DNA from 2 places in the Streptomyces sp. NPDC000134 genome. Region 1 is predicted to be linked to the other one. Evidence: predicted binding sites of a transcription regulator. Region 1 holds the regulator's gene; the other holds the start of a gene.
The links. The regulator HrcA, encoded in region 1, represses chaperone genes, less so after heat shock. The targets are predictions, from matches to a motif close to TTNGCACTCNGNNNNNCNGAGTGCNAA.

Region 2: the regulator HrcA is predicted to act here: its motif matches at 4,576-4,602, upstream of groES (co-chaperone GroES).

Annotation. Positions count from the first base shown of each region.
Region 1 is NZ_JBIAZN010000001.1:266,396-274,039, forward strand. It holds gene hemW (radical SAM family heme chaperone HemW) at 1-952, shown strand, start outside; gene ACFY32_RS01145 (DUF3097 domain-containing protein) at 981-1,784, opposite strand; gene ACFY32_RS01150 (MBL fold metallo-hydrolase) at 1,819-2,544, opposite strand; gene hrcA (heat-inducible transcriptional repressor HrcA) at 2,704-3,720, shown strand; gene dnaJ (molecular chaperone DnaJ) at 3,721-4,857, shown strand; gene ACFY32_RS01165 (nitronate monooxygenase) at 4,923-6,008, shown strand; gene ACFY32_RS01170 (16S rRNA (uracil(1498)-N(3))-methyltransferase) at 6,005-6,748, shown strand; gene ACFY32_RS01175 (hypothetical protein) at 6,821-7,357, shown strand; gene ACFY32_RS01180 (S41 family peptidase) at 7,403-7,644, shown strand, end outside.
Region 2 is NZ_JBIAZN010000003.1:144,099-151,742, reverse strand. It holds gene ACFY32_RS05405 (RNA polymerase sigma factor) at 417-1,622, shown strand; gene ACFY32_RS05400 (class I SAM-dependent methyltransferase) at 1,619-2,785, opposite strand; gene ACFY32_RS05395 (polysaccharide deacetylase family protein) at 2,876-3,802, shown strand; gene ACFY32_RS05390 (polysaccharide deacetylase family protein) at 3,799-4,530, shown strand; gene groES (co-chaperone GroES) at 4,749-5,057, shown strand; gene groL (chaperonin GroEL) at 5,182-6,807, shown strand; gene ACFY32_RS05375 (SDR family oxidoreductase) at 6,891-7,644, opposite strand, start outside.

The DNA.
Region 1 (7,644 bases):
CTTCGTCGGCGGCGGCACGCCCACCCTGCTGGCCGCCGACGACCTGGTACGGATGCTGGGCGCGATCCGCGACGAGTTCGGCCTCGCGGCCGACGCGGAGGTGACCACCGAGGCCAACCCGGAGTCCGTCGACCCCGGGTACCTCGCCACCCTCCGCGCGGGCGGCTTCAACCGCATCTCCTTCGGCATGCAGAGCGCCAGACAGCACGTGCTCAAGGTGCTCGACCGCACCCACACCCCGGGCCGCCCCGAGGCGTGCGTCGCCGAGGCCCGCGCGGCCGGGTTCGAGCACGTCAACCTGGACCTGATCTACGGCACCCCCGGCGAGTCCGACGACGACTGGCGGGCCTCCCTGGACGCCGCGCTCGGCGCCGGACCCGACCACGTCAGCGCGTACGCCCTGATCGTCGAGGAGGGCACCGGGCTGGCCCGCCGCATCCGCCGGGGCGAGATCCCGATGACCGACGACGACGTGCACGCCGACCGGTACCTGATCGCCGAGGAGACCCTCGCGGCGGCCGGATTCGACTGGTACGAGGTGTCCAACTGGGCCACCTCGGACGCGGCCCGCTGCCTGCACAACGAGCTGTACTGGCGCGGCGCCGACTGGTGGGGCGCGGGACCCGGCGCGCACTCCCACGTCGGCGGCGTGCGCTGGTGGAACGCCAAGCACCCCGGCGCGTACGCGGCGGCCCTGGCGGCGGGCCGCTCCCCGGGCGCCGGACGCGAGGTCCTCACCGACGAGGACCGCCGCGTCGAGCGCGTCCTGCTGGAGCTGCGGCTGCGCGAGGGCGTCCCGCTCTCCCTCCTGCACGAGGCCGGCCTCGCCGCCTCCCGCCGGGCGCTGGCGGACGGCCTGCTCCAGCGGGAGCCGTACGGGGACGGCCGGGCGGTGCTGACCCTGCGCGGGCGGCTGCTGGCCGACGCGGTGGTGCGGGACCTGGTGGACTGAGCGTCCGGCGGACGCGCGTCCGGCGGTGCTACGCCGGTGCCGTGACGAAGTCGATCAGTTCCTCGACCCGCCCCAGCAGCTCCGGCTCCAGGTCCTTGTACGACCGCACCCGTCCCAGGATGTGCTGCCAGGCGGCCCCCGTGTTCTCCGGCCAGCCCAGCGCGCGGCACACCCCGGTCTTCCAGTCCTGGCCGCGCGGCACCCGGGGCCAGGCGGCGATGCCCACCGACGACGGCTTCACCGCCTCCCAGACGTCGATGTACGGGTGGCCCACCACCAGGGCGTGTTCGCCGGTCACCGACTCGGCGATCCGCCACTCCTTGGAGCCCGGCACGAGGTGGTCCACCAGGACGCCCAGGCGGGCGTCCGGACCCGGCGCGAAATCGGCGACGATCGACGGCAGGTCGTCCACGCCCTCCAGGTACTCCACGACCACGCCCTCGATCCGCAGGTCGTCGCCCCAGACCCGCTCGACCAGCTCGGCGTCGTGCCGCCCCTCGACGTAGATCCGCCCGGCTCGGGCCACCCGCGCTCGGGCGCCGGGGACGGCGACCGAACCGGAGGCGGTACGGGTGGGGCGTACCGGACCGGCGGCGGGACGGGTCAGCGTCACCGCCCTGCCCTCCAGCAGGAACCCGCGCGGCTCCAGCGGGAACACCCGGCGCTTGCCGAAGCGGTCCTCCAGCGTCACCGTGCCCGCCTCGCAGCCGGCCACCGCGCCGCAGAACCCGGTGCCGGCCTCCTCGACCACCAGGCCGGGTTCGGCCGGAACCTCCGGTACCGGCTGCGGCTTCTTCCACGGCGGGGTCAGATCGGCGGAGTACTGGCGCATTCTCATGACGATACGAGGAGCCGGCGTGCGGCGATCACCGCGACACGCCGTAGCGCGCCGCCAGCGCGTCCCGCTGGGCCCGGACGAACGCCGCGTCCACCACCGCCCCGTGCCCCGGCACGTACACGGCGTCCTCGCCGCCCAGCTCCAGCAGCCTGTCCAGGGCCGCGGGCCAGTGCGCCGGCACCGCGTCCGGGCCGGCCTGCGGCTCCCCGGACTCCTCGACCAGGTCGCCGCAGAACACGACGTCCGGGGTGCCCGGCACCAGCACCACCAGGTCGTGCGGGGTGTGCGCGGGCCCCAGGCCGGCCAGCAGCGCCCGCCGGCCGCCGCCCAGGTCGAGGGCGAGCCGCCCGCGCACCTGGTGCCGGACCCGGACGAGCGCGTCCGCCGCCTCCCGTGCGCGGCGCCGGTCCAGGCCGTTGGCCACCGCGTCCGCGCGCAGCGTCTCCCGGCCCCCGTCCAGTGCCGCGTCCATACCGGCCGCGCCGTACACCGCCACGCCCGCGAACGCCGCGGCGCCGAAGACGTGGTCGAAGTGCGGATGGGTCAGCGCGAGATGCGTCACACCGTGCCCGGCGAGCCGCCCCGCCTCCGAGCGCAGCCCGGCCCCCTCGCCGAGGCTGGACCCGGCGTCGATCAGCAGCGCGGCGCCCGCGCCGACGACGAGCCCCGCCGTGCAGTCCCACACCGGCAGGCGGCGCCGCCCCACCCCGGCGGCCACCCGCTCCCATCCCAGCTCTTCCCAAGTCACCGTCATGGCGGCGACGCTAACCCTGCGCGCCCGCCGGGGACGGCAGCGCGCCCCCGGCCTTGCCGGGGGCGTACCCCACGGCCGTACACTGGCCGGGGAAGTCTGGCACTCGTATGTATGGAGTGCCAGGAGGTGCGAGGCGGACGACTGCTGGAGGTGTGCGCGATGCTCAGTGAACGCAGGCTTCAGGTGCTGCGCGCCATCGTCCAGGACTACGTCGGCACCGAGGAGCCGGTCGGCTCCAAGGCCCTCACCGAGCGGCACAACCTCGGCGTCTCCCCGGCCACCGTGCGCAACGACATGGCGGCCCTGGAGGAGGAGGGGTTCATCGCCCAGCCGCACACCAGCGCCGGGCGCATTCCCACCGACAAGGGCTACCGGCTCTTCGTGGACAAGCTCGCGGGCGTCAAGCCCATGACCCCGCCCGAGCGGCGCGCCATCCAGAACTTCCTGGAGGGCGCCGTCGACCTCGACGACGTGGTGGCCCGCACGGTGCGGCTGCTGGCGCAGCTCACCCGGCAGGTCGCCGTGGTGCAGTATCCGTCGCTGACCCGCTCGACCGTGCGGCACGTGGAGCTGCTCTCGCTCGCGCCGGCCCGGCTGATGCTCGTGCTGATCACGGACACCGGGCGGGTCGAGCAGCGGATGGTCGACTGCCCGGCGCCGTTCGGCGAGACACCGCTGGCGGACCTGCGGGCGCGGCTCAACAGCCGGGTCACGGGCCGCCGTTTCACGGATGTGCCGGGTCTGGTGGAGGATCTCCCCGAGGCGTTCGAGCCGGAGGAGCGGGGTACCGTCTCCACTGTCCTGTCGACCCTCCTGGAGACCCTGGTCGAGGAGAACGAGGAGCGGCTGATGATCGGCGGCACCGCCAATCTGACCCGCTTCGGGCACGACTTCCCCCTCACGATCCGGCCGGTGCTGGAGGCGCTGGAGGAGCAGGTGGTGCTCCTGAAGCTGCTCGGTGAGGCGCAGGACCCGGGCGTGACCGTCCGTATCGGTCATGAGAACGCCCACGAAGGACTCAACTCCACGTCCGTCGTGTCGGTGGGCTACGGTTCGGGCGGCGAGGCGGTTGCCAAGCTCGGCGTGGTCGGACCGACCCGCATGGACTACCCGGGAACGATGGGAGCGGTACGCGCAGTGGCACGGTACGTCGGACAGATCCTGGCGGAGTCGTAAGTGGCCACGGACTACTACGCCGTTCTCGGCGTGCGCCGCGACGCGTCGCAGGAAGAGATCAAGAAGGCGTTCAGGCGGCTCGCACGCGAGCTGCACCCGGACGTCAACCCCGATCCGAAGACCCAGGAGCGGTTCAAGGAGATCAACGCCGCTTACGAGGTGCTGTCGGACCCGCAGAAGAAGCAGGTCTACGACCTCGGCGGCGACCCGCTCTCGCAGTCCGGCGCCGGCGGCCCCGGCGGCTTCGGCGCGGGCGGCTTCGGGAACTTCTCGGACATCATGGACGCGTTCTTCGGCACGGCGTCGCAGCGCGGGCCGCGCTCGCGCACCCGGCGCGGCCAGGACGCGATGATCCGTATCGAGGTGGAGCTGGACGAGGCCGCGTTCGGCACGACCAAGGACATCCAGGTCGACACGGCCGTCGTCTGCAACACCTGCAACGGCGAGGGAGCGGCCCCCGGTACCTCCGCGCAGACCTGCGACATGTGCCGCGGCCGCGGTGAGGTCTCGCAGGTCACCCGGTCCTTCCTGGGCCAGGTCATGACCTCGCGGCCCTGCCCCCAGTGCCAGGGCTTCGGCACCGTGGTGCCGACGCCGTGCCCGGAGTGCGCCGGCGACGGCAGGGTGCGGTCCCGCCGCACGCTGACGGTGAAGATCCCGGCCGGTGTGGACAACGGCACGCGCATCCAGTTGGCGGGCGAGGGCGAGGTCGGCCCCGGCGGCGGTCCCGCCGGCGACCTGTACGTGGAGATCCACGAGCTGCCGCACAGCACCTTCCAGCGCCGCGGCGACGACCTGCACTGCACGGTCACCCTGCCGATGACGGCGGCGGCCCTCGGCACCAAGGTGCCGCTGGAGACCCTCGACGGCGTGGAGGAGGTCGACATCCGGCCGGGCACCCAGTCCGGCCAGTCGATCCCGCTGCACGGCCGGGGCGTCACCCACCTGCGCGGCGGCGGCCGGGGCGACCTGGTCGTCCACGTCGAGGTCCAGACCCCCGGCAAGCTCGACGCCGAGCAGGAACGCCTCCTGCGCGAACTGGCCCAGCTTCGAGGTGAGGAACGCCCGCAGGGCACCTTTCAACCGGGGCAGCAGGGACTCTTCTCCCGGCTGAAGGACGCCTTCAACGGGCGGTGAGGCCGGTGTCCGGGCGAGGACGGTCGGATTCGGACTTGTCATCGAGGACGTGACAACATGCGGTCATGTCCTCCGCGCTGACCGATCTCTTCCCGTACCCGATCGTGCAGGCACCCATGGCGGGCGGCGTCTCGGTGCCGTCGCTCGCCGCCGCTGTCTGCGAGGCGGGCGGGCTCGGGTTCCTGGCCGCCGGGCTGAAGACCGCCGACGGGATGTACCAGGAGATCAAGCAGTTGCGGAGCCTGACGGCCCGCCCCTTCGGCGTCAACCTGTTCCTGCCGCAGCCCGAGACCGCCGACCGGGCCGCCGTCGACGTCTACGCCCACCAGTTGGCCGGCGAGGCCGCCTGGTACGAGACGGAACTCGGCGACCCGGACAGCGGCCGGGACGACGGCTACGAGGCCAAGCTCGCCGTCCTCCTCGACAACCCCGTACCGGTGGTCTCCTTCCACTTCGGCGTCCCCGCCCGCGAGGTGGTCGACGCCCTGCACCGCGTCGGCACGTTCGCCTGGGTCACCGCCACCACCGCCGACGAGGCGCGGGCCGTCCAGGACTGCGGGGCCGACGCGGTGATCGCGCAGGGCGTGGAGGCCGGCGGCCACCAGGGCACCCACCGCGACTTCCCGGAGACCGACGGCACCGGCATCGGACTGCTCTCCCTGCTCGCCCAGGTGCGCGAGGCGGTGAGCCTGCCGGTCGTCGCCGCCGGCGGCCTGATGCGCGGCGGGCAGATCGCCGCGGTCCTCGCGGCCGGCGCGAGCGCGGCCCAGTTGGGCACGGCCTTCCTGGCCACCCCCGAGTCCGGCGCGCCCGATCCGCACAAGCGGGCGCTGACCGACCCGCTGTTCGTCCGCACCGAGCTGACCCGGGCCTTCTCCGGCCGCCCGGCCCGCGGCCTGGTCAACCGCTTCCTGCGCGAGCACGGCCCGTACGCCCCCGCCGCCTACCCGGAGGTCCACCACCTCACCGCGCCGCTGCGCAAGGCGGCGGCGAAGGCGGGCGACGCCCAGGGCCTGGCGCTGTGGGCCGGCCAGGGCCACCGGATGGCGCGCGAACTGCCCGCCGGGCGACTGGTGGAGGTCCTGGCGGGCGAACTCGCCACCGCCGGGACGGCGCTGTCGGCCTACACGACGGGAGGCACCGGCCGATGACCGCCCCGGTGTTCGTGGTCGACGCGCTCGACGTGCTCCCCGGCGGGACGTACGTCCTGACCGGTCCCGAGGGGCGGCACGCCGTCTCCGTGAAGCGGCTGCGGCCCGGCGAGGACGTCGTCCTCACCGACGGGCGCGGACGCTGGGCGGAGGGCGTCGTCCAGGCCGCCGAGGGCAAGGACCGCCTGGTCGTCATGGACCTGGAGTCCGTGTCCGAGGAACCGGCGCCGCAGCCCCGGATCACCGTCGTCCAGGCCCTGCCCAAGGGCGACCGCGGCGAACTCGCCGTGGAGACCATGACCGAGGTCGGCGTCGACGCCGTCGTGCCGTGGGCGGCGTCGAGGTGCATCACGCAGTGGAAGGGCGAGCGGGGACCGAAGGCCCTGGCGAAGTGGCGGGCGACGGCCCGGGAGGCCGGCAAGCAGTCCCGCCGGGTCCGCTTCCCCGAGGTCGCGGACGCGGCCACGACCAAGCGGGTTGCCTCACTTCTGGCCGAGGCCGACTTCGCCGCCGTACTGCACGAGAGCGGCGACACCCCGCTGGCCCGCGCCGAACTGCCCGCCACCGGCCACATCGTGCTCGTCGTCGGACCCGAAGGGGGCGTCTCCCCCGAGGAGTTGGCCCTGTTCGCCGAGGCGGGCGCCCGGCCCTACGTCCTCGGCCCCACCGTCCTGCGCACCTCCACCGCGGGCACCGCGGCGACGGCCCTGCTGCTGGGCCGCACCGGCCGCTGGGGCTGACGCCGCGCCGGTGGTGAAGGGTGGCCGTATGCGCCCTACCGCCGCGGTCGGGTCGGTGGCACGCTGCCTGCCATGGGGCTGTCGAGACGGGTACGACGGGGGCGGCGGGCCGTACTGGTGGCCGGGCTGGTGACGGCGGCCGTCGGCGGGGCCGCCGCCTGTGAGCCGGGCGGACTGAACACGGCGACGGTGGCGTTCACCACCGACCAGACGGTCACCCGCGAGCTGAACCGGCAGAAGGCGGACGTACGGTGGCTGACCTGCACCGCGTCCTACGACGGTGACGGCGCGAGCGCCTCGGCGGACGAGAAGACCGTCGCGGAGGTGAACTGCGAGGGGCAGACCGACGACGGCAAGGACATCACCGTCGACGGTGAGGTCACCCGGGTCGTGGAGGGCGCCTGCGTCCGCGGGCGGATCACCGCGAAGGTGGACGGCAAGGAGTGGTTTCGGGTCGAGGGCCTGGGCAACTGCGACGCCACCCCCACCCCCACCCCGCCCGTGCGCCACGATCCCACGGGCGACGGACCCCGGCCCACCGTCACCGTGACCGTCACCAGGACCGTCTACTGCCAGGAGCGCCCCGACTGCTGGCCCGAGGGCAAGTGATCCAAACCGCTGTCCGTCGCCGCCGTCCCTGCTTAGGGTGAGGGGGTGACACAGTCCGCAGCCCCTGCCTACCTCCGGTTTCCGCACCCGCACGGCGAGTTGGTCGCCTTCACCGCCGAGGACGACGTGTGGCTCGCGCCCCTCGACGGGGGGCGGGCCTGGCGGGTCAGCGCCGACGACACGCCGGTGACCCAGCCGCGCGTCTCGCCCGACGGCACCACCGTCGCCTGGACGTCCACCCGGGACGGCGCCCCCGAGGTGCACATCGCCCCGGTCGAGGGCGGACC
Region 2 (7,644 bases), on a different contig from region 1:
GCCGGCCCGAGGGTGGTGACCGGTGCCGGTTGGCCCGGGGCGCAGGGTGGTGTTCCCTGGGCCCCATGAAGCCACAGCCCCACCCCGGAACACCGATCACGGACCCCGGGCCGCCGAGCACGGACGCCGGGCCGTCGAGCACCGGCCCTGGGCCGTCGGGCACGGGCCCTGGGCCGTCGGGCACGGACGCCGGGCCGTCGGGCACCGGCTCCGGGCCGTCGAGCACGGACCCCGGGGCATCGGGCACCGACCCCGGACCGCGCGGGACGGTACCCGACCCGTCCGGTGCGGCATCCCGGCCGCCCGGGGCCGGCGTCAGCCCTGAGCCGCCCGGGGCCGGCGTCGGCCCTGAGCCGCCCGGGGCCGGCCCCGCGGCGCCCGACGCCACCGCCCGCGCCATAGAGACCGTCTTCCGCATGGAGTCCCCCCGCGTCATCGCCCATGTCGCCCGGCTCGTCCGGGACGTCGGCATCGCGGAGGAACTGGCGCAGGACGCGCTGGTCGCCGCGCTGGAGCGGTGGCCCCGGGACGGGGTGCCCGGCAACCCGGGCGCGTGGCTCATGACCACCGCCCGCCACCGCGCCGTCGACCTGATCCGCCGCCGGGAGAACTACGCGGCCAAGCTCGCGGAGATAGGCCGCGACCTGACCCACGCGGCCCCGCCCGAGGAGCCCCCCGACCCGGCCGGCATCGACGACGACCTGCTCCGCCTGGTCTTCACCGCCTGCCACCCCGTGCTGAGCGCGGACGCCCGCATCGCCCTCACCCTGAAGCTGCTCGGCGGCCTCGGCACGGCCGAGATCGCCCGCGCCTTCCTCGTACCGGAAACGACCGTCGCCCAGCGCGTCGTCCGGGCCAAACGCACCCTCGCCACCAGGAACGTCGCCTTCGAGGTCCCCTACGGCCCGGACCGCGCGGCCCGCCTCGGCTCCGTCCTCGACGTCATCTACCTGATCTTCAACGAGGGGTACGCCGCCACCGCCGGAGACGACCTGCTCCGCCCCGGCCTGTGCGAGGACGCCCTGCGCCTGGCCCGGGTGCTGGCCGCGCTGATGCCCGGGGAGCCCGAGGCGCACGGCCTGGCCGCGCTGCTGGAGTTCCAGGCGTCCCGCACCGCCGCCCGCACCGGGCCCGACGGCGAACCGGTCCTGCTCAAGGACCAGGACCGCACCCGCTGGAACCGCATGCTCATCGCCCGCGGCGTCACCGCCCTCGGCCGCGCCCGCGCCACCGCCGACGGCGCCCCGGGCCCGTACGTCCTCCAGGCCATGATCGCGGCCTGTCACACGCACGCGGACACCTACGAGCGGACCGACTGGCCGCGCATCGCCACCCTCTACGGCCTGCTCGCCGCCCGCGCCCCGTCGCCGGTGGTGGAACTCAACCGGGCCGTCGCCGTCTCCCTGGCCGACGGCCCCGCCCCCGCCCTGGAGATCGTGGACGCCCTCGCCGCCGGACCGGCCCTGCGCGCCTACCACCTGCTGCCCAGCGTCCGCGGCGACCTCCTGCACCGCCTCGGCCGTACGGAGGAGGCCCGCGCGGAGTTCGAACGCGCCGCGTCCCTCACCCGCAACGCCCGCGAACGGCACCTGCTGCTGCGCCGCGCCGAGGAGTGCCGTTAACGCACCGGCCCCCCGATCAGCATCGCCGGCGCCCCGGCGACCCGGGTCAGGAACACGGTCGCCGCGTGCGGCCCCTGCGGCTTCACCTTGCGCCGCAGTTCCTCCGGTTCCACCGCCGACCCCCGCTTCTTCACGGTCAGCGTGCCGACGCCCCGCTCCCGCAGCAGCGCCTTCAGCTTCTTGACGTTGAACGGCAGCACATCGGTGATCTCGTACGCGGTGGCGTACGGCGTCGGCAGCGGTTCGTCGGCGGTGACGTACGCGATCGTCGCGTCGAGCAGCCCGCCGCCGACCGCCTCGGCGACCTCGGCGACCAGATGGGCCCGGACGACCGCGCCGTCGGGCTCGTACAGGTACCGGCCGGGCGGGCGGACCGGCGGGTCGGGCAGGCGCCGGGAGAGCAGGGTGCGCGGCCCCGGCAGCAGCGTGGCCCGCACGGCGCCCGGCTCGGTGCCGAACCACAGCACCGCCTCCTTCACGTCCCCGCCGTCGGAGATCCACTCGGCCTCGGCCTCCTCCGGCACGGCCTCGTGCGGGATGCCGGGCGCGACCTTCAGCGCGGCGGCGACGGACGCCGTACGGGCCGCCCGCACCGCCCAGGACAGCGGCGGCGAGTACGCCTCGGGGTCGAAGATCCGGCCCCGCCCCCCTCTCCTGGCGGGGTCGGCGAAGACCGCGTCGTAGGAGCCGGTGTCCACCTCGGTGACGTCCGCCTCGCGGACCTCGATCAGCTCGCCGAGCCCCAGCGCCTCCGCGTTGGCGCGGGCCGCCGCCACCGCCGCCGGGTCCCGGTCCACGGCGAGCACCCGGACGCCCGCGCGGGCCAGCGCGATCGCGTCCCCGCCGATCCCGCAGCACAGGTCGGCCACCGAGGTCACGCCCAGTTCCGTGAACCGCCGGGCGCGGTACGCGGCGACGCTCGCCCGCGTCGACTGCTCGACCCCGTTCGGCGTGAAGAACATCCGCCCCGCGTCCTCGGCCCCGAACTTCGCCGCCGCCCGCTGCCGCAGCCTGGCCTGCCCCAGCGCCGCCGAGACCAGGCCGGCCGGGTGGGTGCGCCGCAGTCTGGTGGCGACGGCCAGTTCGCGGGCGGGGTCGGTGTCGCGCACCTCGTCGAGGAGGGCGCGGCCTTCGGGGGTGAGGAGGGCGTCGAGGTCGTTCACCGGGTCATTGTGGGCCAGTCGGTGGACCGTGCGGGGCCGGCCGCGGTGTCGGACGGGCTCCGGGACGGCCGCCTGCGAAGATCCGGCACCATGCGAGCAGTCGTACAAAATGATAAATCTCGGGTGTTCCGGGCGGTACGTCTCCGGGCCGGCCTCGCCGCGCTCGCCGTCGCCGCCCTCGTCCCGGGCTGTGCGCAGGGCTCCGCCGAGGTGCGGTCCGCCTCCGGCCAGCAGCCCCTCCAGGCGCCCCCGGCCCGCGCGCTCGACGCGTACGCCACCGGGCTGCGCGCGGCGCACGCCGCCCGGGTCGCCGCCGCGAAGCGCTGGGGCCTGAAGCGGGTGCCGCTGCCGGCCCCGCCGCCCCCGGCGGAGAAGCCGGAGATCACCACCCGCGAGGGCTTCGAGGTCGACGGGCACGCCGAACGCGGCCTCCCGCCGGTCTTCACCACCGTCCCCACCGAGCAGAAGATCGTCTTCCTGACCATCGACGACGGCGCCGAGAAGGACCGCGCGTTCCTGCGGATGATGACCGAGCTGAAGGTCCCGTACTCCGCCTTCCTCAGCGACTACCTGGCCAAGGAGGACTACGGCTACTTCCGGCGGATGCAGGCCCGGGGTGTCGCCCTCAACAACCACACCCTGCACCACCCGTACCTGCCGGACCTCTCCTACGACCGCCAGAGGCGCGAGATCTGCGGCATGCAGAAGGTGCTCCGCGCGCACTACGGCAAGCGCCCCACCGTCTTCCGCCCGCCCTACGGCGACTACGACGAGAACACCCTCGTCGCCGCCAAGAGCTGCGGCATCACCCACGTCCCGCTCTGGAACGAGGAAGTCTTCGTCGACCGCTGGGACTACCGCGAGTGGGACCGCGAGCTGCACCGCGGCGACATCGTCCTCACCCACTTCCGGGGCCGGGGCGACTGGCCGGGCACCATGCGCGACATGGCCCGCCGCTTCCTCGACAAGGTCACCGCCGAGGGGTACGCGGTGGCCCGCCTGGAGGACTACCTGTGAGGCCCCGCCGCACCCGCCGCACCCGCCGCGCCGGGACCGTCCTCACGGCGGCCCTGCTCACGGGCCCCGCCGCGCTCACGGGCTGCGCCCCGCCCGCCACCGGCACCGGCGCACACCCCGGCGCGTACGCCGGCGCGAAGCCGCCCCGGGCGGGGGACCTGCCGCCCGTCGTGGACCACGTCCGCACCCGCGACCGGGTCGTCTTCCTCACCTACGACGACGGCGCCGAACGCGACCCGGCCCTCGTCGGCCTGGTCCGCGCCCGCCGGCTGCCGGTCACCCTGTTCCTCACCGACACCGTCGTCGGCCCGGCCTACGGCCGCCTCGCCCGGCTCCGCTCGGTCGGCGCGAGCCTGCAGAACCACACCCTCGACCACGCCGCCCTGCGCGGCCTGCCGTACGCCGGGCAGCGCGCCGAGATCTGCGGCCAGCAGCGCAAGCTCACCTCCCGCTTCGGCGTCCGCCCCCGCCTCTTCCGCCCGCCCCACGGCACGTACGACACCACCACGCTGCGCGCCGCCGCCGACTGCGGCATCACCGCGGTCGTCCTGTGGCGCGTCTCCGTGGACCCCGCGGGCACCCTCGCCTACGCCCGGGGCGAACCCCGCCTCCACCCCGGCGACATCATCACCCTGGCGGACCCGCCCCTGGCCCCTCGCACGAAGGCCCTCCTGACCCGGCTCACCCGCCAGGGCTTCAGGGTGGCGAGCCTGGACGACTACCTGTAGGAGGCGGTCCGCCCGGCGCCGAGCCGCCCGACGCGCGGCGCTCGATTGGCACTCCGCTTGACCGAGTGCTAACCCCGGCCATAGTCTCGGGTCTGGCACTCCCCCCTGGAGAGTGCCAACACAGCGACGGGCAGGTCCGGCACCCGCGACGACGGATCGACCTGGTCGCCACCTCAGACAGTTAACCCCGTGAGATCTCCGAAGGGGGAGGTCGGATCGTGACGACCGCCAGCTCCAAGGTTGCCATCAAGCCGCTCGAGGACCGCATCGTGGTCCAGCCGCTCGACGCCGAGCAGACCACGGCCTCTGGCCTGGTCATTCCGGACACTGCCAAGGAGAAGCCCCAGGAGGGCGTCGTCCTGGCCGTGGGTCCGGGCCGTTTCGAGGACGGCAACCGCCTTCCGCTCGACGTCAAGGTCGGCGACGTCGTCCTCTACAGCAAGTACGGCGGCACCGAGGTGAAGTACAACAACGAGGAGTACCTCGTCCTCTCGGCCCGCGACGTCCTCGCGATCGTCGAGAAGTAATTCACCGAAGCACCTTGCTTCATTGCTTTACTGCTGCGCCCCTGGTCCCCCGCGTCACTTGAGAAGCCGGGCGCCCGGGGCGCAGCGTCGTTAACCCAGATTCCGGAAGAGGGCTCACGCTCCCATGGCGAAGATCCTGAAGTTCGACGAGGACGCCCGTCGCGCCCTCGAGCGCGGCGTCAACAAGCTCGCCGACACGGTGAAGGTGACGATCGGCCCCAAGGGCCGCAATGTCGTCATCGACAAGAAGTTCGGCGCCCCGACCATCACCAACGACGGTGTCACGATCGCCCGCGAGGTCGAGATCGAGGACCCGTACGAGAACCTCGGCGCCCAGCTCGTGAAGGAGGTGGCGACCAAGACCAACGACATCGCGGGTGACGGTACGACCACCGCCACCGTGCTGGCCCAGGCGCTGGTCCGCGAGGGTCTGCGCAACGTCGCCGCGGGTGCCTCCCCGGCCGCCCTGAAGAAGGGCATCGACGCGGCCGTCGCCGCCGTGTCCGAGGAACTCCTCGCCACCGCCCGCCCGATCGACGAGAAGTCCGACATCGCCGCCGTGGCCGCGCTGTCCGCCCAGGACCAGCAGGTCGGCGAGCTGATCGCCGAGGCGATGGACAAGGTCGGCAAGGACGGTGTCATCACCGTCGAGGAGTCCAACACCTTCGGTCTGGAGCTGGACTTCACCGAGGGCATGGCCTTCGACAAGGGCTACCTGTCGCCGTACTTCGTGACGGACCAGGAGCGCATGGAGGCCGTCCTGGAGGACCCGTACATCCTCATCAACCAGGGCAAGATCGCCTCCATCGCCGACCTGCTGCCGCTGCTGGAGAAGGTCATCCAGGCCAACTCCTCCAAGCCGCTGCTGATCATCGCCGAGGACGTCGAGGGCGAGGCGCTCTCCACCCTCGTGGTGAACAAGATCCGCGGCACCTTCAACGCCGTCGCGGTGAAGGCCCCCGGCTTCGGTGACCGCCGCAAGGCCATGCTCCAGGACATGGCGGTCCTCACCGGCGCCACGGTCATCTCCGAGGAGGTCGGCCTCAAGCTCGACCAGGTCGGCCTGGACGTGCTCGGCTCCGCCCGCCGCATCACCGTCACCAAGGACGACACCACCATCGTCGACGGCGCCGGCGAGAAGGCCGACGTCGAGGGCCGGATCAACCAGATCAAGGCCGAGATCGAGACCACGGACTCCGACTGGGACCGCGAGAAGCTCCAGGAGCGCCTCGCCAAGCTGGCCGGCGGCGTGTGCGTGATCAAGGTCGGCGCCGCCACCGAGGTGGAGCTGAAGGAGCGCAAGCACCGTCTGGAGGACGCCATCTCCGCGACCCGCGCCGCGGTCGAGGAGGGCATCGTCTCCGGTGGCGGTTCCGCTCTGGTCCACGCCGTCAAGGTCCTGGAGGGCAACCTCGGCAAGACCGGCGACGAGGCCACGGGTGTCGCGGTCGTCCGCCGCGCCGCCGTCGAGCCGCTGCGCTGGATCGCGGAGAACGCCGGCCTGGAGGGTTACGTCATCACCTCCAAGGTCGCCGAGCTGGAGAAGGGGCAGGGCTTCAACGCCGCCACCGGTGAGTACGGCGACCTGGTCAAGGCCGGCGTCATCGACCCGGTGAAGGTCACCCGCTCCGCCCTGGAGAACGCCGCGTCCATCGCCTCCCTCCTGCTGACGACCGAGACCCTGGTCGTCGAGAAGAAGGAAGAGGAAGAGCCGGCCGCCGCGGGCCACGGCCACGGCCACTCGCACTGAGCCCCGCCCCTTCCTGAGAAGGCCCGGCACCCCTCGGGGAGCCGGGCCTTCTCACGCCGTCCCGCGCCCGCGGAACCGGGGCGTCACCGGGGGCCGTACTTGCGGCCCGTCCGGGAGCTGATCCCGCCCAGCAGGCCCCGCGGGACCAGCTTCGCCGCGCCCATCAGGGCCTTGTAGCGGGGGTCGGGGATGGAGAGGGTCTTGCCGCGGGCGAGGTCGGTGAGGGCCGCGGCGACCAGCTTGTCGGCGTCGAGCCACATCCAGTTCGGGATGTTGTCCGTGCCCATGCCCGCCCGCTCGTGGAACTCGGTGCGCACGAAGCCGGGGGCCAGCGCCATCAGCCGTACGCCGCTGCCCGCCAGGTCGCGCGCCGCGCCCTGGGTGAACTGCACGACCCACGCCTTGGAGGCGCCGTACGTGCCGCGCGGCACGAACGCGGCGACCGAGGCCACGTTCACGATCCCGCCGCGCCCCCGCTCCCGCATCGCCCCGGCCGCCGCCGAGGTCAGCCGCAGCACCGCCTCGCAGTGCACCTTGAGCATCCGCAGCTCGTCGGCGAGGGAGACCTCCAGGTAGCGGCCCTTGTTACCGAAACCGGCGTTGTTGACCAGCAGGTCGACGGGGTTCTTGCGGTCGCCGAGCCGGGCGGCCACCGCCTCGATGCCGTCGTCCGTCGCCAGGTCGGCCGCCAGCACCTCGGCCTCGATGCCGTGCCGGTCGTGCAGTTCGGTCGCCTGCACGCGCAGCCGCTCGGTGTCGCGGGCGACGAGCACCAGGTCGTGCCCGTCGGTCGCCAGCTTCCGGGCGAACGCGGCGCCGATGCCCGCCGTCGAACCC